Brasilonema sennae CENA114: one gene and its partners. Each later gene encodes a partner of the first gene's protein in a complex. Links are inferred from orthologs where the notes say so. Each region holds a gene or a part of one and is shown on either strand. Other genes may lie near its edges.

Region 1 (7,587 bases):
GCCACACCCAGGAGAAGATAGAATCCGTGACCCCTTTAATATTCTGATTGAACTGGGTGCAGACTTTAACCAAGGACGGTATTTGGATGAAGATATTTTCCGCGAAAATATCGCAAAGCGTAACATGCTTTGCGAAATCGTTTTTCTCACAAATACGGAATTGCTTTTAGGCAATCAAATCGAGTTTAATGCTGGCAATAATTTTCGCCCGATTGCCAAAATTAAAAATCCTGGACTTCCCAACACAGTTGAAACTAGAGTTCGAGAAATCACCAACAATATTCTGACTGCTTTAGGGGGGGAGGTGTTGGATCAAGGATTTGGTAATGGTGGGCTTGGCGGTGTAGCCCATGAGGTTGGCTCTCTCCATATGGAGGTTACAGACAGTAACAATATTGGAAAAGGTACACAGCAAGCATTACAAGGTGTTGTCGATGAAAACGGTAAGTTTCTCGACCAGGAGTTTATTTACGCCTGCGATCTGTCAATCTTTCCGACCTCTCCAGCAGCAAATCCTAGCCTAACAGCAGTCGCTCTTGCATTACGGCTGAACGATCATTTAGTAAAACTTGTCCGTCCTTAATGAACCCTAACCTTGATCCTCAACTTCTTGAGGGTTAAGGTTGAATTCCTGTTCAATTTATTTAGAGAAAAATGGTAGCTAGTAAAGTATTGCCTCAAGTCAGTACCCATGAAGGCATGGGTAATATTGTGTTTACTGGCGGCACAGCTTTCCGCGTTTGGGCACCCAACGCCCGCCAGGTTCAAGTTGCTTTTTACAATAGCCGAGACCAAGATAACACCAGTCCTTCTAGCTTAGTCAGTTTAGCGTCAGAAAATAATGGCTATTGGTCTTGTGATGTCCCTGGAATTTCACCCGATCAGCTTTATCGTTATCAAATTACTAATAGTGAAACAGGAGCAATCTTGTATAAGATTGACCCCTATGCCAAACAAATCACGAATTCAGTTGGCAAAGCGATTGTTCGCGAATCGGAGTTTCCCTGGACGGATGACGATTTTCGGATGCCAGACTACAATTCTCTGGTTATTTATGAGCTTCATTTAGGAACATTTGATGATGATCCGGGCGATCGCCCCGGAACCCTCACAAGAGCAGCCAAAGGACTCGACCATCTAGTTGAACTTGGTATCAACTGTGTTCATCTAATGCCCCTCAGTGAATTCGCCGCCGATTTTTCCTGGGGATTTAATATTGCTCTACCATTTGCGATTGAGGAAACTTATGGCGGGATTATTGAATTTAAAAAGTTTATCAATCGCGCCCATAGTTTAGGAATTGCCGTTATTATTGACAGCGTATTTAATCACTTTGGTCCTAGTGATTTAGACGAAGGTTTAAGGCGCTTTGATGGATGGTCTCAAGGCGAACATGGAGGGATTTATTTCTATAACGACGATAGAGAAGCAACTGACTGGGGACCTCGACCTGACTTTGGACGTCCGGAAGTACGGCAATTTATCCGTGATAACGTGATGTTTATGTTAGATGAATGTCATTGTGATGGGTTAAGGATTGATAGCACATGCAATGTCTGGGGATTCAATAACGGTCAAGGCTGGAATAACGAAGGCTTTAATTTACTACGTTGGATTAGTGATGAGAAAAACTTTTTCCATCACCATCCCAGAAATAAAATCTTCATTGCTGAAGATTGGCACAATGACGGATGGGTAACACGTCCAACACCACAGATGGGGGCAGGTTTTGATGCTGAATGGCATTGGTTTGTCCATGAAGCACGACGTGCTTTAGAAAGTCCCAGCGATCAATCTCGAGATATGGATGGAGTTGCTCGCGCTCTTTACGCCCGGTTCAATGATGATGTCTTTAAGCGGGTTATCTATATTGAATCCCACGATGAATCCGGCAATAATGATGCACTAGCTCGCCGAATCGATCCCTCAAATCCTGAATCCTGGTTCGCCAAAAAGCGAATCACCCTTGGGGCAGCTTTAGTTTTGACAGCACCTGGAATTCCAATGATTTGGCAGGGACAAGAAGTTTTCTCAATTCAAAAATTTACTGATCAAGTTCCAATTGACTGGTCTCGCAAAAATACTTTTAACGGGATATTTCAGCTTTATCAACGTCTTTGTCAGCTTCGACGCAATTGGGACAACAACACTCGTGGGCTGAGAGGACAGCACATCAACTGTCACGTCGTCGATAACCTCAATAAAGTCATTGCCTTCCACCGTTGGAATGAAGGTGGCCCAGGAGATGACGTCATTGTGATCTTAAATTTTGCTGATCGCACTTGGGATTCTTATCGTGTAGGGTTACCCGCTTCGGGGACTTGGTGGTGCCGTTTTTCTAGCGATTGGGCAGGCTACAGCAGCGATTTTGGTAACGTAGGGGGACATCCCGTCAGTGCTGAAGCAGTGCCAAAGGATAATATGCCTCATAGTGCTGGTTTTGCGATCGGTCCCTATAGTGCTCTGATTTTTTCTCAGTAAGCATTGAGGTAGAAAATCTGCTTAAAACTCCCACGCCTTTTAGGGGGGAGTTTTAAGCACCATCAGTTGATGCATTAATTGCAGAAAAGATTGATGAGTAATCTGCATCAGAAAATGACATTTTCATTGCCATATCTATGATGTCGCGTACACCCTCGATGCTACTAAGATTTAAACTAGTAGATCTCGCCTCTGAGATGAACAAATCTATGTCTTTCATCAAGTGTTTTGTCGGAAAATTCGCATTATCATAATTGTTCTCAAGCATCCGTTGCAATTTTTTGTCAAAGGTGGGTGCGTAAAGAGCACTCTGGCGCAAAACGTACATAAACAAATCCACATTGATACCTTGATGCTGGGCAAAACCAACACTCAGGGCAAAAGCTGTTGTCAGGGAAGCAATGAGTTGATTTAACGCCAGTTTCAGCGCCGACGCAGATCCTACAGGACCTACAAGTAAAGGTTCTGGACCAAAATGTTTGAATAACTCCAGGTGGCGTTGATATTGTTCTTGGTGTGCGCCTACCATCACAATTAGTTTGCCATCTTTGACCTCTGGAATGCTACCCAAAACAGGTGCTTCTAAATACTCACCACCAGCAGCAACAACTGCATCTCTGATTTCTTTACTTTCTGTGGGAGTAATTGTCCCCATTTGAATAATGCTATGTCCGGGAACAGTTTGCCAAGACCTATCCGAAAGCAAAACACTGTATATAGCTCCAGCATTACTCAGCATAAGAATGCTACAATCAGCAGCATTAATTGCTTGGTAGGGGCGTTTTACCACTTGAGCACCAGCTGCTTTGAGTGGTTCTAACTTTTCTGGGGTGCGGTTGTAAGCAATAACCTCTATATTCGCCTCTAACAACCTTTGAGCCATCGGTAGTCCCATCAATCCAGTCCCCAGAAATGCTACCTTCATTTTTTACCTTCCTTGATAAGCGATCGCTTTTTCTCATCATTCGTTTTCAGAATTATTTCTTGCAAAAATCCGATTTGGTGGGTATTTACAACCACACAGAATTTATTTAATTTCTAAAAATGACTTTTGCAAGACGTCTATTCTTTAGAAAGTGGGGAATTGGCTTGAGTGAAGCAGTCACTAAAACAAGACTTGTCTGGCTTGTTGGCTTTCTCACTCCCTCCCTCAAGAGTGTCCCCGCTTTCTCCATCAGCCACCTGCTGCAAAAGTCACCATAATCATCACTGAGAGTAAAAGACCTGGACTCAGTAGCAACACTAACATCAAAAGATCATGAGAACTCATAATTATTACTCTCCAAAAGATATAATTGCGAATGTAATCACTGCTATAGTAGACCAACAATCACCAACACACTGTTAATAGAGCTTAATTTTTCATGATATTTGCATTTGCTCTGGCACACTCAGTCCTTTTAATGGTTGTGTAGCTTCTTGTTTGGTTAGTCCTTTGGCTTGAACCAGAACACCAAATCCACCAATACCCAGAGGATCTAAAAGCTGATGCAGGACATCTCGGCGGTGCAGCAACTGTGAGATGGGTTGCTGTGTATAAGAGAGGGCAGCAATTCGTTCTCCCAAGCCCAAAGCCATCAAAAACAACGCCTGCTTGGTAAAACCAACTTTATCTAATCCGCAGCGATCGCCCCATCGTTCTAAAGTGGTAAAATCAACATGAGTTGTGATGTCCTGTGTCCCAATATTGATATATGGGTCATTATGGCGTTGATGATTGTAGTAACACTGTAACGTACCTTGCGATCGCATAGGATTATAATAACGACTGGCAGGGTAACCATAATCAATCGTCAACAGATATCCACGCTGCAAACGCTCTGCCACTAAACTCAACCAATCCAATGCAGCTAAGTTAACCTCACTACGATAACCATCAGCGTAAGAACTGATATTTATTCCTACAAGCTCAAAATATTCCTCAAGTTTGGTTGTTGAAGGTGTATCTGCAACTTCCACAAATGATGCTACAGGAATAGAAGTAGATACGGGAATTTTTGAGTGTTCCCTGTTCCCTGCTCCCTGCTCCCTGCTCCCTGCTCCCTGCTCCCTATTCCCTGTTCCCTCTTCCTGCGTTGTGACAAAAATCTCCTGCAATCGTCCTTCTTGCAAAACAAATTGATGCACAGGTAAAGCATCCACCAACTCATTAGAAAAAAAGCAGCCAGTGACAGAGTGAGTTGGAATCTCCTCCAAATTGAACCAGCGTACAGAAAATTCTCGCAGCTGTTGCTGTTGTTCTTGCCTTAAAACTGAAGATTTTTCAACAATCACATAATCCAGAGCATTGAAAAAATCAGGGTACTGCTGCTTGATATACTTAAGAAGATCTAAAGCCAACAGTCCTTGACCTGCTCCCATTTCTACCAAAGAAAATGGCACAGGTTGTCCTAAAATTTCCCACATTTGGAAAAATTGTACCGCCAGTAACTCACCAAAGTCAGCACCAAGGTGAACAGAAGTAAAAAAATCACCTTCCTTTCCCAGCTTCAGCGCCTTTGTGGAATAGTAACCAGTTTGCGGATGATATAACACCATGTCCATATACTCAGCGAAAGTGATTCGCTTTTGGGGACTTGTCGTGATCCGGTGTGCGATCGCTTTACATAATTCTTGATTGGAAGGCATAAAGATTTCTAAAAGAACGCTTAACAGGGAACAGTGAACAGTAAACAGTGAACAGGGAACAATTAATAACTGGTAACTGGTAACTGGTAACGTATTTAGGACTTACGCAAAAACCCTTTTAAACCCTCTTAACTTTGTGTTCTTTGCGTCCTACCCTGCGGGAAGCCCTATGGCTAACGCCACGCCTTACGGCTATCGGGTTCGCAGTCGCCTACGGAGGGAAACCCTCCTGCAGCGCTGTCTCACCGCTCCGCGTCTATGCGGTTTATTTTTTCATTATTTTGCGTAAGTAGTCCTAGTACTGTAAACCCAAATACATACAGATAAACGCCGAGAGAACAGAAAAATATCTGCCTCCATCGGCGTTCATCTGCGGTTCAAAAGTCCAAATTTTCCTTATCTATCTACAGAACCCATAATGATGTCAATACTACCGAGAATGACGACAACATCCGCCAGTTTCACGCCTTTGAGTAGATGAGGCAGAATTTGCAGATTGTTGAAATCTGCTGCGCGAATCTTCCACCGCCAAGGAAAGACGTTATCATCACCAATCAGATAAATTCCCACTTCACCTTTACCGCTTTCGATGCGAGAGTAAATTTCACCTTTAGGAATTTTGAAGGTGGGGGAAATCTTCTTGCTGATGTATTGGTAATCAAAGGCATCCCACTCAGATTTTTTGCCTGCTGCTAAGCGCTTAGCTTCCAGGTTTTCGTAGGGACCACCGGGAAGTCCTTTGATGGCTTGTCTAAGAATTTTGACAGATTCGCGCATTTCCCGCATCCGTACGACATAACGGGCAAAGCAGTCACCAGCGGTTTCCCACTGGACGTCCCAGTCGAAATCATCGTAACATTCGTAGTGATCAACTTTGCGTAAGTCCCACTTCACACCAGAAGCACGTAGCATTGGACCAGAAAGTCCCCAGTTAATTGCTTCTTCACGGGTGATAGTGCCAATACCTTCAACACGACGCCGGAAGATGGGGTTATCAGTCACTAAGCGCTCGTACTCATCTATTTTAGGCACGAAGTAGTCGCAGAAGTCGAGGCACTTGTCAACCCAACCGTAGGGTAAGTCCACCGCCACGCCACCAATGCGGAAGTAGTTGTTGTTAACCATCCGGTAACCTGTGGCGGCTTCCCACAGATCATAAATCAGTTCCCGTTCCCGGAATTGGTAGAAGAAGGGAGTTTGAGCGCCGACGTCAGCTAGGAACGGACCAAACCACAGTAAGTGGTTAGCGATGCGGTTCAACTCCAGCATGATGACGCGGATGTAGCTGGCGCGTTTGGGGATGGGAATGTTTGCCAGTTTTTCTGGGGCGTTCACAGTCACGGCTTCGTTGAACATCCCCGCTGCGTAGTCCCACCGACTCACGTAGGGGACATACATAATGTTGGTGCGGTTTTCCGCAATCTTTTCCATTCCTCGGTGCAAGTAGCCGAGTACTGGTTCACAATCAATAACATCCTCACCATCCAGAGTTACAATCAGTCTCAGCACCCCGTGCATTGAGGGATGGTGGGGACCCATGTTCAGCACCATGGGTTCAGTGCGGGTTTCTAATCTTGCCATAAAAAGAGTGTTCTCCGGTTTGGGAAAATTTTATAATGGAACCGCGTAGCAGCAAAGAACGCGAAGTAAGCAGTAAGTTGGAGAGAGGTTGGCAGTTGAGCGTTTTCGTTTGATGTTTCGTTTTGTTGCACTTGTTCAACTATTATTATATGAAGCGTGAGATAGAGAGAATGGAGGTACAAGATTTTTTTCATGTGCCTGTTTTGAGTGGTCAGGTAATTGAGGGTTTGGCTGTCCGTCCCGATGGGCATTATTTGGATGCAACGGTAGGCGGTGGCGGTCACAGTCGCCTGATTTTAGAAGCTGCACCCGATGTGCGAGTAACGGCTATTGACCAGGATGAGGACGCTTTGGCTGCGGCGCAAAAGATATTAGGGGCGTTTGGTGAACGTGTAAAATTTATTCATAGCAATTTTGCGGCGTACGATTTTCCACTGAGCAAGTATACCGGAATCATTGCTGATTTGGGCGTTAGTTCTCATCATCTGGATACATCTGAACGGGGTTTTAGTTTTCGCGCCCCAGCAAATTTGGATATGCGGATGAACAGGCGACAATCTCTGACAGCGGCTGATGTGATTAATGATTGGGATGAAGCTGAACTGGCAAATATTTTCTTTCAATACGGTGAAGAAAGGTTGTCACGGCGCATAGCCAGACGGATTGTTCAACAACGTCCATTTCACATGACAACAGAATTGGCAGAGGCGATCGCCTCTTGTGTTCCCCCAAAATACCGCTACGGCAGAATTCACCCAGCTACCCGCGTTTTTCAAGCGTTACGAATTGTCGTCAATAACGAGTTAAAATCCCTGGAAACTTTTTTGAGCAAAGCACCGAATGCTCTCGTACCAGGTGGCAAAATTGCAATTATTAGCTTTCACAGTTTAGAAGACC
Region 2 (7,363 bases), 220 kb from region 1 along the record:
CTTTATTATCAGTCTAGAACAGCAAACTGGCAAGCAATTGATTTTATTTCCAAATATGCAACTAAAATTGCCATCTTGCCTTTTGTGAAGACTTAATTGTTTGAGTCGTTTTTTTAAGCCTTCCCAAAATGGTAAACGAGCTTGTTCGCAGAAGCAGTTAGAAACTATTGGGACAAAACTAGTTAAAAGGTCCCTCGGAATTTTCGACAGTTCTAAAGCTTCTATAGAAATACTTAGGGCTTTATTCGCTGGTGTAAGCGTGGTTTTTCGTAGCTGAAGGCAGGACTGGATCACTGTAGTGTTACTCAAATGGCGGCTCCCTGATAACTGTTCTATATCAATTTCCCAGCTTTGCAAACAAAGTTGCCCATATATCCATATTCGTCATTTACGGAGTAAAACCTGAAAGCTCAGAAAAGTAGAGTATATGTACTTACGTGGGTTTGGGCAAGCAAAGTTCGGGAACCCGTACAAAAGAAAATGTTGCCATTGCACTTCGCCTTTAGGTACATTAGCACTCAGGAGTTGAGAGTGCTAACGAGGTGAGAATTTGGTATGGCAGCTGTAACTTTAAGCGTTTCTACAGTTAAACCCCTAGGCGATCGCGTATTCGTCAAAGTGAACGCGGCTGAAGAAAAGACCGCAGGTGGTCTGTATTTACCCGACAACGCAAAAGAAAAGCCCCAAGTAGGCGAAGTTGTTGCCGTCGGTGAAGGCAAGATCAAAGATGACGGTGCTCGTCAAGCGTTGGACGTGAAGGTTGGAGATAAAGTTCTCTACTCCAAATACGCTGGTACCGACATTAAACTTGGAACTGACGAATACGTCCTGCTCTCTGAAAAGGACATTCTGGCAGTCGTTTCATAATCTTTTAGTCATTTGTCATCAGTCATTTGTCATGAGTTGTTGGCAAAGGACAAAAAACAAATAGTATTCTTTGTAGTTTTCTGCTAAACATTCTTTGACAATTATGGCAAAGCGCATCATTTACAACGAAAACGCACGTCGTGCCCTAGAAAAAGGCATGGACATCTTGACTGAAGCGGTAGCTGTTACCCTCGGTCCCAAAGGTCGTAACGTAGTCCTAGAGAAAAAGTTTGGCGCACCACAAATCATTAATGACGGTGTGACCATTGCTAAAGAAATTGAATTGGAAGACCACGTAGAAAATACTGGCGTTGCTCTGATCCGTCAAGCGGCTTCCAAGACGAACGATGCTGCTGGTGATGGCACCACAACTGCGACCGTTTTGGCTCATGCAGTAGTCAAAGAAGGCTTACGCAACGTCGCAGCTGGTGCAAATGCTATTTCGCTAAAACGTGGTATTGATAAGGCTACCAACTTCTTGGTAGACAAAATCAAAGAACACGCTCGTCCCGTAGAAGATTCCAAAGCAATTGCCCAGGTTGGTTCAATCTCTGCTGGTAACGACGAAGAAGTCGGTCAGATGATTGCCGAAGCAATGGATAAGGTGGGTAAAGAAGGTGTGATTTCCTTGGAAGAAGGAAAGTCCATGACCACGGAATTGGAAATCACCGAAGGGATGCGCTTTGAGAAAGGCTACATCTCTCCCTACTTTGCAACCGATCCTGAGCGGATGGAAGCAGTTTTCGATGAGCCTTTCATCCTGCTAACCGATAAGAAAATCGCCCTGGTGCAAGACCTCGTACCCGTATTAGAGCAAGTAGCTCGTGCTGGTCGTCCTTTGGTGATTATCGCTGAAGATATCGAGAAAGAAGCTTTGGCAACTTTGGTCGTTAACCGCCTGCGTGGTGTGCTGAACGTAGCTGCTGTGAAGGCTCCTGGGTTTGGCGATCGCCGCAAATCAATGCTAGAAGACATCGGTATCCTCACCGGTGGTCAAGTTGTCACAGAAGATGCTGGCTTGAAACTAGATAGCACCAAGTTAGATTCTCTAGGTAAGGCTCGCCGCATCACAATCACCAAAGACAACACCACCATTGTTGCCGAAGGTAACGAAGCTGCAGTTAAAGCTCGGATTGACCAAATTCGCCGTCAAATCGAAGAAACCGAATCTTCCTACGACAAAGAAAAGCTACAAGAGCGTCTTGCTAAGCTAGCTGGTGGTGTCGCCGTCGTTAAGGTAGGCGCTGCGACCGAAACCGAAATGAAGGACAAGAAGCTGCGTTTAGAAGACGCTATCAACGCTACCAAAGCTGCTGTGGAAGAAGGTATCGTTCCTGGTGGTGGTACAACACTGGCTCATTTGTCTCCTGCACTCGAAGAATGGGCAAACGGCAACCTCAAAGCTGAAGAGTTGACTGGTGCGTTAATTGTAGCTCGCGCCTTGGCTGCTCCTCTCAAGAGAATTGCTGAAAACGCTGGTCAGAACGGTGCTGTCATCGCCGAGCGCGTTAAGGAAAAAGACTTCAACATCGGCTACGATGCTGCTAAGAACGAGTTCGTTGATCTGTTTGAAGCTGGTATCGTTGATCCTGCCAAAGTTACCCGTTCTGCTCTGCAAAACGCTGCATCCATTGCTGGTATGGTGTTAACCACTGAATGTATTGTGGTTGACAAGCCTGAGCCAAAGGATAACGCTCCTGCTGGTGCTGGCGCTGGTATGGGCGGCGGCGACTTCGATTACTAAGATTCTTTTGACATCCCCCTAGCTTGTGCTGCGTGGGGGATTCCCAGAATCACTACTGAGGTTTTCTGGTTGTACGAAAAACCTCATCGAAAGACGGGGCTTACCGTGAACTAGAGGTGATTTAAATATTGTTATAAAAATTTACCGCCTATCTTGTTAAGATAGGCGGGTTTTTTGTGCTAATGATTTGTCACACTACTATGCTGCCTGACGGCTGAGTGTAAGCTTCTAGCAGATTTTATTTTTCTATAACTTCCCTCTACAACGTTTCATAGTAAGGAATATGCCCCGCCTTACTTAATCTTTACAAAAATAAAGACACTTTTACTTGCGTTGAATATTTTACACACAAGAGGCAGGGACGGGGTTTTACAAGATCACGTTGGAGCACCAAGTCCGGCGTAGGACCCATAAAAGAAAATACCTACAACGGTGATGACGCCTAAACCTGCGATTGTCGCAACAACCCATAGAGGTATTCTGCCACTTCCAGACACTGCTTTCTCTCCTTTCTTTGCTAAAAAGATTAATGACAAAAGTTAAAAAACATGACTCAATAGCCGTCATTCCAATTAGTTAAAGAAGTAACTGGAAAACAAAATACCAAGAACGAAAATCATTAACAGTCCGAGGTAAAGCGAAGTTCGGTTCAGTTCAACCGGCTGCTTATTAGGATTGGGGCTTCTTTCCATGATTTTTTCCTAACGTTGAATAAACTGCATTGAGGCGATCGCGCCTAAAAAGAAGATAGTTGGCACAGCTAGAGTGTGAACTGCTAGCCATCTGACTGTAAAAATTGGATAGGTAACTGGTTGATTGACGTTATTTCCGCTAGTCATGATTTCAAACTACTTTGTGTTACTAAACTGTTCTACTTGTTGTTTTGCATCAAAACGGTTATTCACAATTGGCAATTCCTGCCGTGCTCCTGGGTAATATTCATTAGGGCGAGGTGTACCAAACGCATCGTATGCCAAGCCAGTGCTGACAAACAACCAACCCGCAATAAACAGTGCAGGAATGGTGATGCTGTGGATCACCCAGTAACGAACGCTCGTAATAATGTCCGAAAATGGACGCTCTCCAGTAGTTCCTGACATTTATATCCCTACCTTCACAAAAATTGTTATTGAGATCATTATCCTACAAAGTTAAGAAAGAGTTACACCTGGTAACTTCTTTCTCACAAATCAGCTTTAAGCAGCCTCTGATTTGGTAGCAGCTGCGATACTAGGATTATATTTGAGTAAAACACCGCGATCGCCAATCACAAATCCCTTGTCTGGACTCAGAAAAACAATTTTGTAGAAATTGGCGGGAACTTCTTCAACGTCACGGTCTTTTTCCCAAGTTTTGCCACCATCAGGACTGCGCAGCAAATTACCGCTACCACCACTAACCCAAACTTCATCTGGTGTACGATAAGCCAGATCTAGTAACCCCCAACTAGTAGAAAGCTCTGGATTTTGAGCTTTCTGCCATTCCTCTGGGTGAGCTGGGTCGGTAAACTGTACCTGACCACCTCGTGCTAACATCCATACTTGACCATTTTCGGCAAATCCCATATTTTCTACCCGTCGGGAACTATTCCGCTTGTGGGGTTCCCAAGCATTTAACCCTGGTTCCCAAGTTGAGTAGAAGTTACCTTTTGCAGAAACAGCCACATATTTGCCATCAGGAGAACGTTCGATGTTGCGAACCACACCAACAGCTTGTTCTACCTGTGCTTTCCAGTTTTTACCGCCATCTGTGGTTTTGTATATCGCTCCAACATCTGTCGCGATCTCAACTGTGTTTTTTCCTAAAGCAACAGTACTAACAGGATTACCTGGTAGATTTTCACTCAGTTGAATGCGGGACCAAGAACGACCTTCATCGGTGGTGTGTAATAACAAAGCCGGTTCTCCAGCTATCCATCCCTCTTTTCCTGCAAAACTGACCGTATTAAAACGATACCTTTGGTCATCTAATTCTAATTCTAAAGGTTGCCAAGTTGTACCACCATCTTTTGTTTCCAAAAGAGTAGCATTGCTGCCTACTAGAAAACCATGCTGGGGGTTATCTGTAAAAGCAATATCCAGTAGTTTTGCTTGTGTTGGGATAGAAATAACTTCCCAAGGGTTGAAGGTGGTTGAGGCGACATTACTACAACCAACACACATAAGGATGACCACGAACAAAGCGAGTATTCGTTGGCAATTTTTCACAATTGGAAGCATCTGTTATCTGTTTGTTTTTTTGTGAATTTGTGAATTTGTGTATGGGTTTTGTGTTATTCAGGTATTACCCACCCCGTAAAGAGCGTGTTTTATCGTAAGCCATAGAGACTGAGAAAAAACAAAAAGCCAACAGCCAAAGCTCCGAAAATGAGAAGATTTTTCTGGCCTGGTGTCAGAGTATTCACACCCAAACCAAATTTCAGATTTTCGTCAAAGCCAGATGCTTTGCCAGCAGGACCAATGTTTGCAAAAGCACTCTTTTTTGCACCGCAAACTGGACAGCGCCAAGTAGAAGATATTTCCGCAAAGCCTGTCCCAGGGGCGATGTCACGCTTGTCGTCCCCCTTCTCGGGTTCGTAAACGTAACCGCAAGAACGGCACTCGTAGCGGTCTGACGCAGTTGTTTCAATAGCTTGTTCGCTCATGGCTCTTGGCCTCAGTGAGAAGCAAATATTAAATATACGTTAAAAATTATGACATTAAGTGTTAGGTTTTTCTATGTTGACCAAAAACGAATCAAATCATCTACAGCTCAGGTTGTTGAGATTCAAGAAAGTCAAATAGATATAATGTAAAAGAAGTTTACACTTCATCGGATGCCTATCGCTTGCCCCTTGAGCGATCTGCCGCTATCTGGAGCGCGAAGCGATGCTCCTTTAGGAGCCGCCAAAGGCGATCGCCCACTCAGCGCAGCTTCTTCAAAAGAAGGCACGGCATCCCTCAACTGAACGCCCTTCGGGTTCGCCCAAGGGGAAAACCCAAGCCCAGAGCTAGTTGCCGTGAGAGCGAGAAACCCTTTCCCAGCACTGCTCTGGTCAAAGTTATTAGCACCAAAAGCGGTAGAAACTGATTGTGTTTGTCCTTAGCGGTTACGAGTATCTTCTTGGCTTCTTAATTATCTGTAGCCTAGTGCCTGCCTTGGCTCTGTCAGCGTCCAAGCTCCTGCGACCCAGCGGTCGCAACCCAGAACGGCGCACCACATATGAATCTGGCATGGAACCCATTGGTGGAGCTTGGATTCAATTCAACATTCGCTACTACATGTTCGCGCTGGTCTTCGTCATCTTTGATGTTGAGACTGTATTTTTGTATCCTTGGGCGGTTGCTTTCCACCGTCTTGGGCTATTGGCATTTATTGAAGCGCTGGTTTTTATTGCAATTCTTGTCGTTGCCCTAGCGTACGCATGGCGTAAAGGAGCTTTGGAATGGTCTTAGATACTAACATAGAACAGCAAAAAGAGCGCATTCTCAACCCGATTTCGCGGACTACAGTAACCCAAGATTTGTCAGAAAACGTTATTCTGACGACGGTTGATGACCTCTACAACTGGGTGCGCCTCTCTAGCCTTTGGCCAATGCTGTTTGGCACCGCTTGCTGCTTTATTGAGTTTGCAGCTTTGATTGGTTCCCGATTTGACTTTGACCGCTTTGGTTTGATTCCCCGTTCTAGCCCTCGTCAAGCTGACTTAATTATTACTGCAGGCACAATTACCATGAAGATGGCACCTCAGCTTGTGCGTCTTTATGAGCAAATGCCAGAACCCAAGTACGTAATTGCTATGGGTGCTTGCACGATTACTGGCGGTATGTTCAGCGTAGATTCTCCTTCAGCGGTACGCGGTGTCGATAAATTGATTCCAGTGGATGTTTACTTACCCGGTTGTCCCCCACGTCCAGAAGCAATTATTGACGCAATTATCAAGCTGCGGAAGAAGATAGCAAATGATTCGATGCAGGAACGCGATCGAATTAAGCAAACCCACCGCTACTACAGCACAACTCACAACCTCAAACCCGCAGAGCAAATCCACACTGGTCACTATTTGCGGACTGAGTCTCGCTTCGCACCACCGAAGGAGTTGACTGAGGCGATCGGTTTACCCGTCCCACCTGCTCTTTTGACTCAAAAGGTACAAAAGGAGGAAACTAAGCGTGGCTGAAGAATCGAAAGAAGAATCCAAAGCTGAAGAATCTAAAGCTGAAGAACCGAAAGCTGAAAAATCCAAAGCTGAAGAACCGAAAGCTGAAAAATCCAAAGCTAAAAAACCTAAAGCTGAAGAATCCGAAGCTGAAGAATCAGAAGAAGAATCCGAAGCAGCACCAGCAGAGGAAAAGTCAATAGTCAAAGCAGGCGCGGTTTCGGTGTGGTTAACTGAAAATGGCTTTGATCATGAATCTCTACAAGCAGATCATAGCGGTATAGAGATTATTAAAGTTGAGGCAGATTTTCTGCTTCCACTTTGCACTGCACTGTATGCTTATGGGTTTAATTCTCTCCAGTGTCAAGCTGGGATTGATTTGGGGCCAGGACAGCAGTTGGTTAGTGTCTATAACTTGATTAAAATCAGTGATAATGCTGACCGTCCTGAGGAAGTGCGCCTCAAAGTGTTCCTCCCACGGGAAAATCCTAGAGTTCCCTCAGTTTACTGGATTTGGAAGACAGCAGACTGGCAAGAACGCGAGTCCTACGATATGTATGGCATTGTCTACGAAGGACACCCAGATCTGAAGCGGATTTTGATGCCAGAAGATT
Region 3 (7,448 bases), 6.4 Mb from region 1 along the record:
TGGGGTATGGGTTGCACCTAGTATCAAAATTGGAGCTTTAATTCCTGCTTCTCGCAATTGAATTCCTTCGGGAACTGTAGCGACTCCTAACCAACTGGCTCCCGATTCTAACGCAGTTTGGGCGACTGTAACTGCTCCATGTCCATAAGCATCGGCTTTTACCACTGCCATCAGTTGGGTGTGCGCTGACAGTATCCTTAAAACCTGCTTGACGTTGTACGACAATGCTGACAAGTTAATTTCCACCCAAGCACGTTGGGATAACCAGGGGTAGGTATTTGACTCCTGATTAGAGGTTACACTGGACGTTTGCTCGTGGCTCAACATCTTGAATGACTCCTATCACACCAGTCTTTGGCTTCTAAATCATTTAGATCATTCTCACTCCTAGAAGCCTAATCGTGATTAATCAAGAAGTTTACCTCTGATTTCGCAATTGGCACAAGATCATGAACACGAGAATTAGGTAAAAAGGAGAATTCTTTTTAGATCTTGACTTTTTATTATTTGTAGTTTTTACTATTGGGATAGTATAATTTTTTTTCATCACCAAAGCTGAATATAATTGTGTTAATATATGTAAAAATAATAGCCTGAGCGCCTATCAATGGGGAAGGTTTTAGTTTTAAACGCCTCTTACGAACCGCTCAATATCACGAGCTGGCGGCGAGCTGTCGTGTTACTGATTAAAGGCAAAGCAGAGCGAGTAGAGTTTAATAACACGCAACTCTACTTAGACTTTCCGCTTCCGACAGTCATAAGGTTACGCCACTATGTGCGCGTTCCTTATAAGGAGATTCCTTTGACTCGTCGAAATCTACTACATCGCGACAGTCACACTTGTCAGTATTGCGGTTACACAGGCGATGATTTAACTTTGGATCATGTCATTCCACGATCACGTGGAGGCGGCGATACCTGGGAAAATATTGTTACAGCATGTGTCCGCTGCAATGTTAGAAAGGGTAGTCGTACACCCAACGAAGCTCACATGAACTTACGTCATAATCCACGCCGACCTTATAGTAGTCTTTACTTTGAGGTCACCAAGCACCTAAAAAGTGGTACTCACCAAGAATGGCAAAAATACGTTATAGGACTCTGACACCTTCTGCAAAATCTAAACAAGGCAGATAGTTGTCAGTTTTTTTGGCTTTGCTTGATATTTGAGCTTGTTTACAGAGCTTTACATATCTCAACCTAAAAAGCTAACAAAAAAGCAGCAGTTAAGCGGTTTAATTGCCAAGGTCACTTTTGCTAGAATAACACATATCAACACCAAAAACAACAGGGTGCGTTCTAAATCTACCAAAAAATCAGGGGTAGGTATTAAAGGCGTTTTCCTGCCAAGTTAGCAACGATAAGTTCTTGACAAAAAAAGAGGCTCAGAGATAATATGTCATGCTCTGATATTTCTGCAAAGATCGTAATGTGTGGCTGAAGTGTTGAAATACAAACTGTAGTATCTATTGATGAAAAAAAGGAGCCTCACACTTATAAAAACGTTTCGTATGCACTTTAATTCTTCTGTGACTCAGATTTCGAGTTTGCCATTAACGGGTGATCCTACTCCAAACGATTTTGAAATAGACAACAAAGATTTAGCAGAAGTTCCACTCACTAGACACTCAGGTACAACATTCGTAGGTGATGGTTCTTTTGTGGGTCTGCGTAACAATTCATTGGTAAATCAAAAATCAGAAGAGCTGCACAACACGTTTCTTGCGCATAAACAAGAACGCCAGTTAATTATTCTTCAAGATTTTCCAGATCCTGACGCTTTATCGTGTGCTTGGGCTTACCAGCTCATAGCTCAGCAATATGACATAAAATGTGACATCGTTTACGCTGGTGCTTTGAGCCACCAAGAAAATATCGCTTTGGTCAAGCTGACAGGCTTACCCGCGCAGCGTTGGACAATACAAACACTAAAAAGCAAGGACTTATCTTCTTACCAAGGTTTTGTTCTTATAGACAACCAGGGAACGACTTCTCAGCTAGTACCTGTTGTTCAAGAGGTAGGGATACCAATAGTGGCGGTTATTGACCACCACAGTTTACAGAGTGACATGAAATCAGATTTTTTTGATGTTCGTCCCTCTGTACGAGCAACAGCAACGATTTTCACTCAATACTTACAGTACGGACTACTGACTCTAGATAGCAGTATAAATCAACATGTAAAATGCGCGACTGCCTTGATGCATGGCTTGCGATCGGATACTAATAGACTGATGCAAGCACAGGAAGAAGATTTTATGGCAGCAGCGTATTTGAGTAAATTTTATGACGCGCAGTTGCTGAACGCAATTCTACAGGCAAATCGTTCTAAGCGAGTCATGGATGTTATAGAGCGATCGCTCAAAAACCGCATCGTGCAAAATAACTTTTCTATTGCTGGTGTTGGTTACTTACGCTACGATGACCGCGATGCAATACCCCAAGCGGCAGATTTTATTGTGACAGAAGAAAACGTCCACACAGCTTTGGTGTACGGTATTGTTCACGATGAAGATGAAGAACTAGAGGTGGTGATTGGTTCTTTAAGAACAACCAAACTAACCCTCGATCCTGATGAGTTCATTAAAGAAGCCTTCGGTCAAGATAGCAGCGGACGCTTTTTCGGCGGTGGACGGACAAGCGCAGGTGGGTTTGAAATTCCGATGGGTTTCTTATCAGGAGGTAATGAAAATTCTGCTTATGCGAAGATGAAATGGGAAGTTTTCGATTCTCAGATTAAGCAGAAGCTTTTAAGATTGGTGAATCCGAAGGATAATCCTATACAGTCGGAGTAGAATCATCAGGAGGCAGTGCTACAACGCGGGTTAAGCGCGTTATAGCACCTGCCATTCCTTAGTCCTTAGTAACCAAAGACAAAGGACTAAGGACTAAATATCCTTGGGATATTTCCTCCACTGTATGGGTAAAACACCACTTGCATCCACGAGCATTTATTCGCACTGCCTCGCCTCCAAACAGCTTACGCTCACAAAGGACATTCCGCCGTGGAACTGTATTTAATCCGTCATGGTATAGCTGAAGAAAGGCGACCAGATCTTAAAGACGAGGAACGCTCACTGACAAAAGAAGGTCGAGAAAAAACGGAGAAAGTAGCCCAGCGATTGCGAAAGCTGGGTTTGCATTTTGATTTGATTGCGAGTAGTCCCTTAATACGAGCTCGCCAAACAGCAGAAATTCTTATAGCCGCAGGGCTGAGTTCTAAGGTAGAGGAATGTTCCTATCTCGCTCCAGATGGTCGGATTGAAAATTGGGCTGTAGACTGGTTGAGTCCAAGAAATTATTCACCCCAAACCCAACTTGCTTTGGTTGGACATGAACCAGATTTGAGCGCTTGGGCAGAAATTCTTTTATGGGGACAAGCAAAAGCAACGTTAGTTTTGAAAAAAGCGGGTATGATTGGGGTAAAACTACCAGAAAAAGGCTCCCCTCTGGGTCGTAGTCAGATGTTTTGGTTGACGCCACCCAAGTACTTGCTCTAACAGTAGAGTAACGTTTCTGAAAGAATTTTTAGGAGAACGGATACTGTTATGGTGATAACAATTTCTGGTAAGTTAGCCTGAAAAGATCTTTCAAAAAAAAAGCAGATGGTGTTGCCATGATGGTGTGCGAATATAAGCCTGGTTTGGATGGCATTCCCGCCGCTCAATCCAGTATTAGCAATGTTGACGGACAAAAGGGAATACTAGAATATCGTGGCATCCGGATTGAGGAACTAGCAGAAAAAAGTACATTTTTGGAAACTGCTTATCTGCTAATTTGGGGTGAGCTGCCTACATCGAAAGAACTCGCAGCATTTGAGGATGAAGTTCACTCTCACAGACGGATCAAATATCACATTTGCGACATGATGAAGTGCTTTCCAGAAAGCGGTCATCCGATGGATGCACTCCAAGCCTCAGCCGCAGCATTAGGCTTGTTTTATTCACGTCGTGACTTGAATAATCCTGCTTACATTCGGGATGCTGTCGTTCGCCTCATAGCAAAGATTCCGACAATGGTGGCGGCGTTCCAGTTAATGCGAAATGGGAATGATGCAATACGTCCCCATGCGGACTTAGACTATTCTGGCAACTTTCTGTACATGCTGAATGAGAAAGTACCAGACCCATTGGCGGCGCGGATTTTTGATATCTGCTTGATACTTCACGCTGAACACACAATGAACGCCTCCACCTTTAGTGCAAGGGTTACAGCGTCTACTCTAACTGATCCATACGCAGTGGTAGCTAGTGCGGTGGGAACGTTAGGAGGACCGCTACACGGTGGAGCGAATGAAGAAGTCGTTGAGATGTTGGAAGACATTGGCTTTGTAGAAAATGTCCGTCCCTACATAGAAGATTGTCTAGAACGCAAAGCCAAGATTATGGGTTTTGGACATCGTGTCTACAAAGTGAAAGACCCACGCGCCACGATTTTACAGAACTTGGCAGAACAGCTGTTTACCAAGTTTGGGCATGACAAGTACTATGACATTGCCGTAGAAATGGAAAGGGTGGTGCAGGAAAAACTCGGTCACAAAGGAATTTATCCCAACGTTGACTTTTATTCTGGTTTGGTGTATAGGAAGTTGGGAATTCCTACAGATCTGTTTACGCCAATATTTGCGATCGCCCGTGTAGCTGGTTGGTTAGCACATTGGAAAGAACAGCTAGAAGAAAACCGGATTTTCCGTCCTACCCAAGTTTACGACGGTAAGCATGACGTTTCTTACACTCCCATCGACCAGCGGTAGAGTGATCAGGGGATTATGAGGGAAGCAGAGAATTTTCCTACACTCCCTCACTCCCTGACTGCCACACTCCCACCACTAAGGGTTTTCTTCGTAAATCCCAATCCTTACCATCAGTAGAAATTCTCGTCTGGATAAAGGGGCGAAAACCATCCAACGATATACTAGGCATGGGAATTGCAAAAAATCTTAAATTTTGCATGATTTAGGCAGAAATATTAATGAGCGAATTTACAGTTATTAACAAGTGTGGATAGTTGTAAAGGACAATGATCTAAAGGACTTGAAGAGCAAAAGACATGAATTCAGGAATTGATCTGCAAGGAACTTTTATAGAATCCCTCATGGATTTGGGACTAAGCGCTGGTCTAGCCAAGTCAATTTGGATGCCAGTGCCGATGATACTAATGATTATTGGTGCTACAGTCGGTGTCCTAACCTGCGTTTGGTTAGAGCGGAAAATTTCTGCAGCCGCACAGCAGCGGATTGGTCCTGAATATATTGGTCCTTTAGGTTTGCTGGCTCCAGTAGCAGATGGTATGAAGCTGGTTTTCAAAGAAGACGTGGTACCAGCTAAGTCCGACGCCTTACTATTTACCCTTGGTCCAATTATCGTAGTGTTGCCAGTGTTTCTGTCCTACCTGATTGTGCCATTTGGACAGAATCTGGTGATTACAGATGTTGGGATGGGCGTGTTCTTGTGGATTGCTTTATCTAGCATTCAACCTATTGGCTTGTTGATGGCTGGTTATGCATCCAACAACAAATACTCTCTCCTGGGAGGGTTGCGGGCAGCAGCGCAGTCAATTAGCTATGAGATTCCGTTGGCACTTGCAGTGCTGGCGGTCGCCATGATGTCCAATAGCCTCAGCACCATCGACATCGTGGAACAGCAATCCGGTTATGGCATTCTTGGCTGGAACGTATGGCGTCAACCAGCTGGGTTTATCATCTTTTGGATAGCAGCCCTAGCCGAATGCGAACGATTACCCTTCGACTTACCCGAAGCAGAAGAAGAACTGGTTGCTGGTTATCAGACTGAATACTCTGGTATGAAATTCGCTCTTTTCTACCTGAGTTCCTACGTTAACCTGGTCCTTTCTGCCCTGCTAGTATCAGTTTTGTATCTGGGTGGTTGGGATTTTCCGATTCCCATTAACCTGATAGCGAGCACTTTGGGAGTCAGTGAAACAAATCCCGTGTTGCAGGTTGTAACCGCCTCCTTGGGAATCACCATGACTGTACTCAAAGCATACTTCCTGGTCTTTCTAGCAATTCTGTTGCGCTGGACAGTACCACGTGTTCGTATTGACCAATTGCTAGATTTAGGATGGAAGTTCTTGCTGCCTGTTGGTTTGGTTAACTTGCTACTAACTGCAGCCCTGAAACTTGCCTTTCCCTTTGCCTTTGGTGGTTAGTCATTAGCACGAAGGACAAATGACGCTGATAACTTCAAAAGAGAGAGACACAATATGTTGAAGTTCCTTAAGCAAGTTGGTGATTACGCCAAAGAAGCGGTGCAAGCTGGTCGCTATATAGGTCAGGGTCTTTCTGTTACCTTTGACCATATGCGGCGTCGTCCAGTCACCGTGCAGTACCCTTACGAGAAACTGATTCCTAGCGAACGATTTCGCGGTAGGATTCACTTTGAGTTTGATAAGTGCATTGCCTGCGAAGTTTGTGTTCGGGTTTGTCCGATCAACCTGCCTGTAGTGGATTGGGATTTCGATAAGGCAACCAAAAAGAAAAAACTCAAACACTATAGCATCGACTTTGGAGTTTGTATCTTCTGTGGTAACTGCGTGGAATTTTGTCCCACGAACTGTCTGTCAATGACAGAAGATTATGAACTTTCTACTTATGATCGCCATGAATTGAACTATGACAGCGTGGCGCTTGGTCGTTTGCCCTACAAGGTCACTTTAGACCCAATGGTCACACCTTTGCGTGAGCTCGTTTATTTACCGAAGGGTGTTACTGATCCCCACGGTTTGCCTGCTGATGCACCTCGCCCTGGTGCGCGTCCAGAAGACCTTGTAGAGCAGGAAAAGTAAAGGTAATTAGTCAAGAGTCAACAGTGCATAGTTTTTGACTCTTGACCTTTGACTATTAACTTTTAAGTGAGGACAAAAAACGGTGAATCTTGCGGAAGGAGTACAGATTGTTTCATTTGGCATACTGGCAGTGATGTTGATTGGAACAGCACTCGGTGTGGTGCTGTTTGAAAACATCGTCCATTCAGCCTTTTTGCTAGGAGGCGTATTTGTTAGCATTGCTGGACTATACCTATTGCTAAATGGTGACTTTGTAGCAGCAGCGCAATTGCTAGTTTATGTTGGCGCAGTGAACGTGTTGATTTTGTTTGCCATTATGCTGGTAAACAAGCGGCAAGCTTTTGCACCCTTCCCCACTGCTTGGGTACGCAAAGCACTCACAGGTGTAGTCAGTTTGGGATTGTTTGCACTTTTAAGTACGATGGTGTTAGCAACTCCTTGGTCACTGTCTACTGACATACCTCCAAGCAACACTATTGTTTTAATCGGTCAACATTTCTTCACTGACTTTTTATTGCCTTTTGAACTCGCTTCCATTTTGCTGTTAATAGCAATGGTAGGCGCGATAATTTTGGCACGTCGCGAGTATCTGCCTGAACAGACCATTTCTTCAGAACAACAGCAAGTTTTGACGTTACCAGAAC
Region 4 (7,506 bases), 220 kb from region 1 along the record:
GCCTGGTGTCAGAGTATTCACACCCAAACCAAATTTCAGATTTTCGTCAAAGCCAGATGCTTTGCCAGCAGGACCAATGTTTGCAAAAGCACTCTTTTTTGCACCGCAAACTGGACAGCGCCAAGTAGAAGATATTTCCGCAAAGCCTGTCCCAGGGGCGATGTCACGCTTGTCGTCCCCCTTCTCGGGTTCGTAAACGTAACCGCAAGAACGGCACTCGTAGCGGTCTGACGCAGTTGTTTCAATAGCTTGTTCGCTCATGGCTCTTGGCCTCAGTGAGAAGCAAATATTAAATATACGTTAAAAATTATGACATTAAGTGTTAGGTTTTTCTATGTTGACCAAAAACGAATCAAATCATCTACAGCTCAGGTTGTTGAGATTCAAGAAAGTCAAATAGATATAATGTAAAAGAAGTTTACACTTCATCGGATGCCTATCGCTTGCCCCTTGAGCGATCTGCCGCTATCTGGAGCGCGAAGCGATGCTCCTTTAGGAGCCGCCAAAGGCGATCGCCCACTCAGCGCAGCTTCTTCAAAAGAAGGCACGGCATCCCTCAACTGAACGCCCTTCGGGTTCGCCCAAGGGGAAAACCCAAGCCCAGAGCTAGTTGCCGTGAGAGCGAGAAACCCTTTCCCAGCACTGCTCTGGTCAAAGTTATTAGCACCAAAAGCGGTAGAAACTGATTGTGTTTGTCCTTAGCGGTTACGAGTATCTTCTTGGCTTCTTAATTATCTGTAGCCTAGTGCCTGCCTTGGCTCTGTCAGCGTCCAAGCTCCTGCGACCCAGCGGTCGCAACCCAGAACGGCGCACCACATATGAATCTGGCATGGAACCCATTGGTGGAGCTTGGATTCAATTCAACATTCGCTACTACATGTTCGCGCTGGTCTTCGTCATCTTTGATGTTGAGACTGTATTTTTGTATCCTTGGGCGGTTGCTTTCCACCGTCTTGGGCTATTGGCATTTATTGAAGCGCTGGTTTTTATTGCAATTCTTGTCGTTGCCCTAGCGTACGCATGGCGTAAAGGAGCTTTGGAATGGTCTTAGATACTAACATAGAACAGCAAAAAGAGCGCATTCTCAACCCGATTTCGCGGACTACAGTAACCCAAGATTTGTCAGAAAACGTTATTCTGACGACGGTTGATGACCTCTACAACTGGGTGCGCCTCTCTAGCCTTTGGCCAATGCTGTTTGGCACCGCTTGCTGCTTTATTGAGTTTGCAGCTTTGATTGGTTCCCGATTTGACTTTGACCGCTTTGGTTTGATTCCCCGTTCTAGCCCTCGTCAAGCTGACTTAATTATTACTGCAGGCACAATTACCATGAAGATGGCACCTCAGCTTGTGCGTCTTTATGAGCAAATGCCAGAACCCAAGTACGTAATTGCTATGGGTGCTTGCACGATTACTGGCGGTATGTTCAGCGTAGATTCTCCTTCAGCGGTACGCGGTGTCGATAAATTGATTCCAGTGGATGTTTACTTACCCGGTTGTCCCCCACGTCCAGAAGCAATTATTGACGCAATTATCAAGCTGCGGAAGAAGATAGCAAATGATTCGATGCAGGAACGCGATCGAATTAAGCAAACCCACCGCTACTACAGCACAACTCACAACCTCAAACCCGCAGAGCAAATCCACACTGGTCACTATTTGCGGACTGAGTCTCGCTTCGCACCACCGAAGGAGTTGACTGAGGCGATCGGTTTACCCGTCCCACCTGCTCTTTTGACTCAAAAGGTACAAAAGGAGGAAACTAAGCGTGGCTGAAGAATCGAAAGAAGAATCCAAAGCTGAAGAATCTAAAGCTGAAGAACCGAAAGCTGAAAAATCCAAAGCTGAAGAACCGAAAGCTGAAAAATCCAAAGCTAAAAAACCTAAAGCTGAAGAATCCGAAGCTGAAGAATCAGAAGAAGAATCCGAAGCAGCACCAGCAGAGGAAAAGTCAATAGTCAAAGCAGGCGCGGTTTCGGTGTGGTTAACTGAAAATGGCTTTGATCATGAATCTCTACAAGCAGATCATAGCGGTATAGAGATTATTAAAGTTGAGGCAGATTTTCTGCTTCCACTTTGCACTGCACTGTATGCTTATGGGTTTAATTCTCTCCAGTGTCAAGCTGGGATTGATTTGGGGCCAGGACAGCAGTTGGTTAGTGTCTATAACTTGATTAAAATCAGTGATAATGCTGACCGTCCTGAGGAAGTGCGCCTCAAAGTGTTCCTCCCACGGGAAAATCCTAGAGTTCCCTCAGTTTACTGGATTTGGAAGACAGCAGACTGGCAAGAACGCGAGTCCTACGATATGTATGGCATTGTCTACGAAGGACACCCAGATCTGAAGCGGATTTTGATGCCAGAAGATTGGGTAGGTTGGCCCTTACGTAAGGATTACGTGTCGCCTGACTTCTATGAGTTGCAGGACGCTTATTAAAGCAAGCGTATCTTATTTTTAGCCCCTCTTTGCGATTTGTCGTCGAAGAGGGGTTTGTTTTTTGTTTCGCAACAGAAGCGAGCCAGCACTGCGGACGGTTTAGTAAATGCCAACGCGCTTATTACTGGAGTTTAGACTACGGCAAGAGGTTACCAGTTGCCCCAACGATGAAAACAAACTACATATTTTGGAGGTTCTATCTGTAGCCAGCTTTTAGAGAATTGTTATAATTTCAGTTACTTTGCGTTCCCTTGTATCGCTTTTAGTCAAAACTTCGGTAATACAGTTTAACAACGTGCGGACTGACAAAATATTCTACAGTTTGTTTCAAGCTTTTCCCAGCATTTTTTTTGACATAATTGGCGACACAACCATCAATCCCAATACTTATGAATTCGTTTCCGTTGAACTCAAAGAAACTGCCTTTCGGATTGATGGTGTATTTGTCCCAGCAACTGAAACCACAAAGGAGCCAGTTTACTTTGTCGAAGTTCAGTTTCAACTAGACTCAAATTTTTATAGGCGCTTTTTTGCAGAAATCTTTCTCTATCTGCGTCAAAATACATCCGTTAAGTTTTGGCGTGCAGTTGTAATCTATCCCAACCAAAGTTTAGATCCAGACGATCAACAGCCATATCAGTTGTTGCTGGAGAGTCCACAAGTCCAGCGGATTTATTTAGATGAATTAGGCACAGCAGCAGAAAACTCGCTTCAACTTGCGGTTGTGCAGCTAATTATAGAGCGGCAAGAGACAGCCGTTGATCGAGGTAGAGAATTAATTTTGCGCGCAAGACAACAACTGGCAGATGAAGCAACCAGGAAGCAAATTGTAGAATTGATAGAAACCATCCTGTTGTACAAGTTTACTCAATTAAGCCGAGAGGAGTTGGCAGCAATGTTGGGCATAGATGACGAATTCAAAAACACAAGGATGTATCAATCCATTAAAGAGGAAGGTAAGGAAGAAGGTAAGGAGGAAGGTTTAGAAGAAGGTAAGCTGCAAGCAAAGTTAGAAGCAGTACCCCGATTGTTAACTTTAGGTTTGAGTGTCGAACAAGTAGCAAGGACTTTGGATTTGACGCTGGAGCAAGTACAGCAAGCAGCCCAAAACCAATCTAGCTGATAGCTAGTGCATGAGGTGTTTGATGGCTACAAAACCGAGCGGTGCGGAAACCGCCACCTTTGGCGATCTCAGATCTTGCACCTAACCGTATAAGCCCGGACTTAGTTAAAAGCAGTGCAAGAAAGTGACACGGTTTTTCTTGTTTTTTTGGTAAGAATAAGGGCTTGAGGCAACGCAGGTGAGTGTGAAAATTCAATCAACTTTTCTTGGTGCAAGATGTGAGCGATCGCCCCTATTTTCAAAGATATTGAAGGAGCGATACGGAAGCCGCCACCTCCGGTGAACGCACTTTCGATCGCTCCCTTCGCGAGCATCACACTTTATTCACAACGTTACATTTTACCTTTTTGCATAACTTCCTGAAGGTGATGGCGGATTTCCTTTGCGTGCTCGATATCAGATTGCCGCAACTTCTGGAACAGTTCTACACAAGGCTGAGAACCTGCTTGCTGTGCATCGTTGATGTAAGTATCATAAGCTTTGATTGCTTCAGCTTTGTTATGCAACACGGTGAGGAAGTCATATTCCAGGTTGCTGATCGGATTTTGAGTTTGAGTGTTTCCTGTAGTTTGAACCATAAATTTACCCTCCTTTGGGTTTCTTATTTACTTCTACTCGCTCGAAAACAGGTATTCATCTTCCCAAAAGAGTATGCCAGGATACGCTATTAGTTGTAGCGGCGATCACCCTAAGGAAGTTACATTCTCAATACGGTTCGGTAGTCTCGGTTATCTGAGCACAGAATAATCACAATTAAGTCTTGGAAAGCCTCCATCTTACGAACAATCCAATGCCGATCTAGCTAGCGATCGCCCGTATATGCCCAGAGGGGTTTTTCCAAAACCCCTCTCCCCAAATCTCCGATTTGGGGCAACCAAACGGAGTTTGGTTGGGGCATAGGGCGCGCCAAGGGCGATCGCTAAATAAAAATTGACTCTTGAGGCGCTTTTTCATCAACCTGTCCATGATTATCGAGACAACTTCATTGCACACCAGCCATTTCAGTTCATAATTTCATTGTCTCTTAACTCAGCCTTCTTTTAACAGCTAAGTAAATGGAAAAAAGTTCTGTGTGTCATTGCGTTTATTTATTTCCACCCACTTATCAGTAAAAACTGATAACCCTTCGGGTATCTCCTGCGGAGACGCTACGCGTAAGTCCCAAAGGGACACGCTTACGCGAACGCCCTTGGCGTGCGCTTTGCGCTTATGCAGTCGCCTCTGTCGGGAAACCCTCCTGCAGCGCTGGCTCACTGTTTACTGATAACTGTTCACTGATTTAACGAGGTGGATAATTTACGTTTGATATTTGTTGCCACAAATTTTGTGCATTTTTCGCCCACTGGAAATTCTTCTGAGCTTTGTATAGATCTCTGGCATATTGCAACACTTCTGCTGCCTGTGGATATTGCTTTAACTCTATAAAAACTAACCCAGCGCTATAATAAGCATTGGCATTATTTGTGTTTGCTTGTGCTGATTTTCTAAAAGCTTCTAATGCATCTTTTAATTTTCTTTGATTTAACAAAATTGCACCGAGTTCGTAATGAGCTTCGGAATATTTGGGATTTCTTTTAACTGCTTTGCGAAAGGCATCTTTTGCTTTATCAGTTTGCCCCTGTTGTAAATAACAGATGCCCATATGATAAGCAGGTTCTGGTGCGTTTTTGGTCAGTTCAATTGCTTTTTTAAAGGATGCGATCGCTTGCTCACAATCTCGTTGTTGCTCGCGCAGCAACCCTAAATTATAGTGAGCCGTTCCTAATTTAGGATCAAGTTGTATTGCTCGTTGCAAATAATCGTTCGCTTGCTGCCAATTACTCCCTTCTAAAAGCGAGCCACCGAGATCAGCATATGCCTGGGCAAACTGGGGATCAGATTGTGTCGCTTTGTAAAATGCATCAGCCGCAGGTTGTAATTGTCCTGCTTGTCGCAGTGCTAATCCTAAGTTGTAGTGAGCTGCGGCTAAGTTGGGATCAAGTTCTGTGGCTTTACGAAATAAGGCGATCGCATCTTTGACTCTCCCCACCTGAATGGCTTCTAACCCTTGTGTTAAGTAATCTTGAGCGCTGCTATCAATGTATTGCGCCAGTTTGAGAAGGTGATGAGATAAAGGAGCAGCCGGAGGTGGAGAAGCTGAGGATGATGGGCACACAAGGCTTTGGATCACTAATATCAAACCCACTAAAGTAGGAAGGCGATTTTTATAAAGAGGAACCTGCATTGTTTTCTGGTGTTGGAACAGTTTAAGTTACGTTTACTTTACAAAGTTTTTGTTACATATGCTCACATTCATATAAGTTTAATTTTATATAGCAAATTTTGTAATAGTTAAATTTTCTTGAGTTAAATATTACGAGAAAATACAATTTTTCACTACCTATATTAAAAGAGAGATAATCTCAAGTTAAGGAGACAATAATCTTTGGGATCATCAAATTTTGAACTATCAATAACATAAGATAACGCGGCTAGATATGTCTAGCTGCAAGGGAGGTTGTATGAACGAAAAAGTGAAATCGGGTTCGCGAAATGTGGCAATTGTTGGTCCATATTTAAGTGGAAAAACCACATTCCTGGAAAGTTTATTATTCGTTACAGGTGCAATAACTCGCAAAGGCAGCGTTAAGGATGGTAACACAGTAGGAGATAGTGCTGCTGAATCGCGCGAGCGCCATATGAGTGTAGAAGTGAGTGCTGCTAGCACTGAATATAATGACACTCGCTTCACATTTATTGATTGTCCTGGAAGTGTGGAATTTGCCCAAGAAACGTACAACGCCTTAATGGGCGTGGATGCAGCAATTGTCGTTTGCGAACCCATCACAGATCGAGTTCTCACTCTTGCCCCTTTATTTAAATTCCTGGACGACTGGGAAATTCCTCACCTCGTCTTTGTGAATAAAATGGATCGGGCTAATATCAATGTCTTAGACACGCTACACGCTCTCAAAGCCGTTTCCAGTCGTCCCTTGGTAGCGCATCAATACCCCATTATGCAAGGGGAACAGCTCATGGGCTTTATCGACTTGGTGAGCGAACAAGCATACAAATACCATGCAGGTGCACCTGCTGATCCTATACCTTTCCCTGAAGAACTTAAAGAAGAAGAACACATAGCACGGGCAGAAATGCTCGAAGCTTTGGCAGATTTTGACGACCATTTACTAGAAGAACTTTTAGAAGACATCGAACCTCCCCAAGAAGAAATCCTCAAAGACCTGAAAATGGAATTAGGGGCAGATTTGGTTGTCCCTGTTTTCTTTGGAGTTGCTGAGCAAGATTACGGTGTACGCCCACTTCTAGAAGCTTTACTCAGAGAAGCGCCTGAACCAGAAACCACAGCAGAACGTCGCTTAAAAGTTAAAAAAGGCGATTCCCCTGTGGCGCAAGTGCTGAAAACTTACTACACTCCCCAAGGTGGCAAATTATCTCTGGTACGAGTTTGGCGGGGTAAGTTAACTGATGGCATTGTTCTCAACGGCGTTCGTGCTGGTGGTTTGTACCGCCTCATGGGACAACAGCAGCAGTCAATTAATCAAGCTTGTGTTGGTGAAATCGTTGCTATTAGTCGTTTAGAGGGTATTAAGACCGGGGATACTCTTTCTTGTGAACAGATAACGACGGCATTACCCAAAGCTGCACAGTTAGAACCAGTTTACGCCCTGGCGATTACTCCCGAAAAGCGCAACGATGAAGTAAAACTCAGCAGTGCGATTACTAAGCTGTTGGAAGAAGACCCCTCTCTTGCTTGGGAACAACACGGCGATACTCACGAAGTTATCCTTTGGGGTCAAGGTGAGATTCATTTGCAAGTTGCACTAGACCGACTGCGCCGCAAATATAATCTACCGATGACCACGCACTTACCGCAAGTGCCTTACAAAGAAACCATTCGCAAACCAGCGTCATCAATTCACGGACGCTACAAACATCAAAGCGGTGG

Evidence for each region.
Region 2: the proteins of DP114_RS30800 (region 1) and ndhC are in contact, whole or in part, in a cryo-EM structure (PDB 6ZJN), measured with the Thermus thermophilus proteins. The link is inferred for Brasilonema sennae CENA114 from one-to-one orthologs. Residues at the interface, in WP_223903221.1 of Thermus thermophilus: Met26, Thr27, Asn29, Gly31, Pro32, His34; in WP_096411116.1 of Thermus thermophilus: Glu45, Ser46, Asn48, Pro50, Ala51, Gly52, Glu53.
Region 3: the proteins of DP114_RS30800 (region 1) and nuoH are in contact, whole or in part, in a cryo-EM structure (PDB 6ZJN), measured with the Thermus thermophilus proteins. The link is inferred for Brasilonema sennae CENA114 from one-to-one orthologs. Residues at the interface, in WP_223903221.1 of Thermus thermophilus: Pro35, Ser36, Asp139, Gly141, Ala142; in WP_096411122.1 of Thermus thermophilus: Ala224, Glu225, Gln226, Glu227, Ala295, Trp297, Phe298, Arg299.
Region 4: the proteins of DP114_RS30800 (region 1) and DP114_RS31660 are in contact, whole or in part, in a cryo-EM structure (PDB 6KHJ), measured with the Thermosynechococcus vestitus proteins. The link is inferred for Brasilonema sennae CENA114 from one-to-one orthologs. Residues at the interface, in WP_011057128.1 of Thermosynechococcus vestitus: Pro17, His18, His19, Pro20, Ser21, Met22, Val25, Arg27, Met29, Thr31, Ile38, Asp39, Cys40, Glu41, Pro42, Val43, Ile44, Gly45, Tyr46, Leu47, His48, Arg49, Gly50, Met51, Lys53, Ile54, Asn57, Arg58, Pro65, Tyr66; in WP_011056552.1 of Thermosynechococcus vestitus: Leu46, Met47, Tyr48, Thr50, Ala51, Cys52, Phe54, Ile55, Glu56, Ala58, Ala59, Ile61, Gly62, Ser63, Arg64, Phe65, Asn76, Pro78, Thr89, Thr91, Lys93, Met94, Ala97, Leu101, Met123, Phe124, Ser126, Asp127, Ser128, Tyr129.

What each region holds. Positions count from the first base shown.
Region 1 is NZ_CP030118.1:7,391,074-7,398,660, reverse strand. What follows is about bases 4,599-7,587. They hold DP114_RS30800 (NAD(P)H-quinone oxidoreductase subunit H), read right to left. Parts: upstream 6,691-7,587; coding sequence 5,506-6,690; downstream 4,599-5,505. Other genes in these bases: rsmH (16S rRNA (cytosine(1402)-N(4))-methyltransferase RsmH), read left to right, coding at 6,840-7,587; DP114_RS30805 (class I SAM-dependent methyltransferase), read right to left, coding at 4,599-5,109. Also shown: DP114_RS30820 (GMC oxidoreductase), read left to right, coding at 1-583; DP114_RS30815 (alpha-amylase family glycosyl hydrolase), read left to right, coding at 655-2,481; DP114_RS30810 (NAD(P)-dependent oxidoreductase), read right to left, coding at 2,534-3,406; more of DP114_RS30805, read right to left, coding at 3,844-4,598.
Region 2 is NZ_CP030118.1:7,611,394-7,618,756, reverse strand. What follows is about bases 4,599-7,363. They hold ndhC (photosynthetic/respiratory NAD(P)H-quinone oxidoreductase subunit C), read left to right. Parts: upstream 4,599-5,682; coding sequence 5,683-6,045; downstream 6,046-7,363. Other genes in these bases: DP114_RS31660 (NADH dehydrogenase subunit K), read left to right, coding at 6,036-6,770; DP114_RS35905 (hypothetical protein), read left to right, coding at 5,427-5,558; DP114_RS31670 (rubredoxin), read right to left, coding at 4,920-5,255; DP114_RS31675 (photosynthesis system II assembly factor Ycf48), read right to left, coding at 4,599-4,830. Also shown: co-chaperone GroES, read left to right, coding at 556-867; groL (chaperonin GroEL), read left to right, coding at 971-2,611; DP114_RS31695 (photosystem II reaction center protein J), read right to left, coding at 2,989-3,108; DP114_RS31690 (photosystem II reaction center protein L), read right to left, coding at 3,184-3,303; psbF (cytochrome b559 subunit beta), read right to left, coding at 3,313-3,450; psbE (cytochrome b559 subunit alpha), read right to left, coding at 3,460-3,711; more of DP114_RS31675, read right to left, coding at 3,808-4,598. UniProt on the Escherichia coli protein: NDH-1 shuttles electrons from NADH, via FMN and iron-sulfur (Fe-S) centers, to quinones in the respiratory chain. The immediate electron acceptor for the enzyme in this species is believed to be ubiquinone.
Region 3 is NZ_CP030118.1:990,494-997,941, forward strand. What follows is about bases 4,259-7,108. They hold nuoH (NADH-quinone oxidoreductase subunit NuoH), read left to right. Parts: upstream 4,259-5,049; coding sequence 5,050-6,168; downstream 6,169-7,108. Other genes in these bases: DP114_RS04195 (citrate synthase), read left to right, coding at 4,259-4,753; DP114_RS04200 (hypothetical protein), read right to left, coding at 4,791-4,952; ndhI (NAD(P)H-quinone oxidoreductase subunit I), read left to right, coding at 6,223-6,804; DP114_RS04215 (NADH-quinone oxidoreductase subunit J), read left to right, coding at 6,887-7,108. Outside these bases: alr (alanine racemase), read right to left, coding at 1-327; DP114_RS04180 (HNH endonuclease), read left to right, coding at 608-1,105; DP114_RS04185 (DHH family phosphoesterase), read left to right, coding at 1,512-2,795; phosphohistidine phosphatase SixA, read left to right, coding at 3,006-3,500; more of DP114_RS04195, read left to right, coding at 3,617-4,258; more of DP114_RS04215, read left to right, coding at 7,109-7,448. UniProt on the Escherichia coli protein: NDH-1 shuttles electrons from NADH, via FMN and iron-sulfur (Fe-S) centers, to quinones in the respiratory chain. The immediate electron acceptor for the enzyme in this species is believed to be ubiquinone.
Region 4 is NZ_CP030118.1:7,606,257-7,613,762, reverse strand. The notes cover bases 1-2,908. They hold DP114_RS31660 (NADH dehydrogenase subunit K), read left to right. Parts: upstream 1-1,041; coding sequence 1,042-1,776; downstream 1,777-2,908. Other genes in these bases: DP114_RS31650 (Rpn family recombination-promoting nuclease/putative transposase), read left to right, coding at 2,733-2,908; ndhC (photosynthetic/respiratory NAD(P)H-quinone oxidoreductase subunit C), read left to right, coding at 689-1,051; DP114_RS35905 (hypothetical protein), read left to right, coding at 433-564; DP114_RS31670 (rubredoxin), read right to left, coding at 1-261. In the rest of the region: more of DP114_RS31650, read left to right, coding at 2,909-3,560; DP114_RS31645 (hypothetical protein), read right to left, coding at 3,662-3,874; DP114_RS31640 (hypothetical protein), read right to left, coding at 3,893-4,138; DP114_RS31635 (hypothetical protein), read right to left, coding at 4,359-4,526; DP114_RS31630 (tetratricopeptide repeat protein), read right to left, coding at 4,840-5,784; DP114_RS31625 (elongation factor G), read left to right, coding at 6,062-7,506. UniProt on the Escherichia coli protein: NDH-1 shuttles electrons from NADH, via FMN and iron-sulfur (Fe-S) centers, to quinones in the respiratory chain. The immediate electron acceptor for the enzyme in this species is ubiquinone.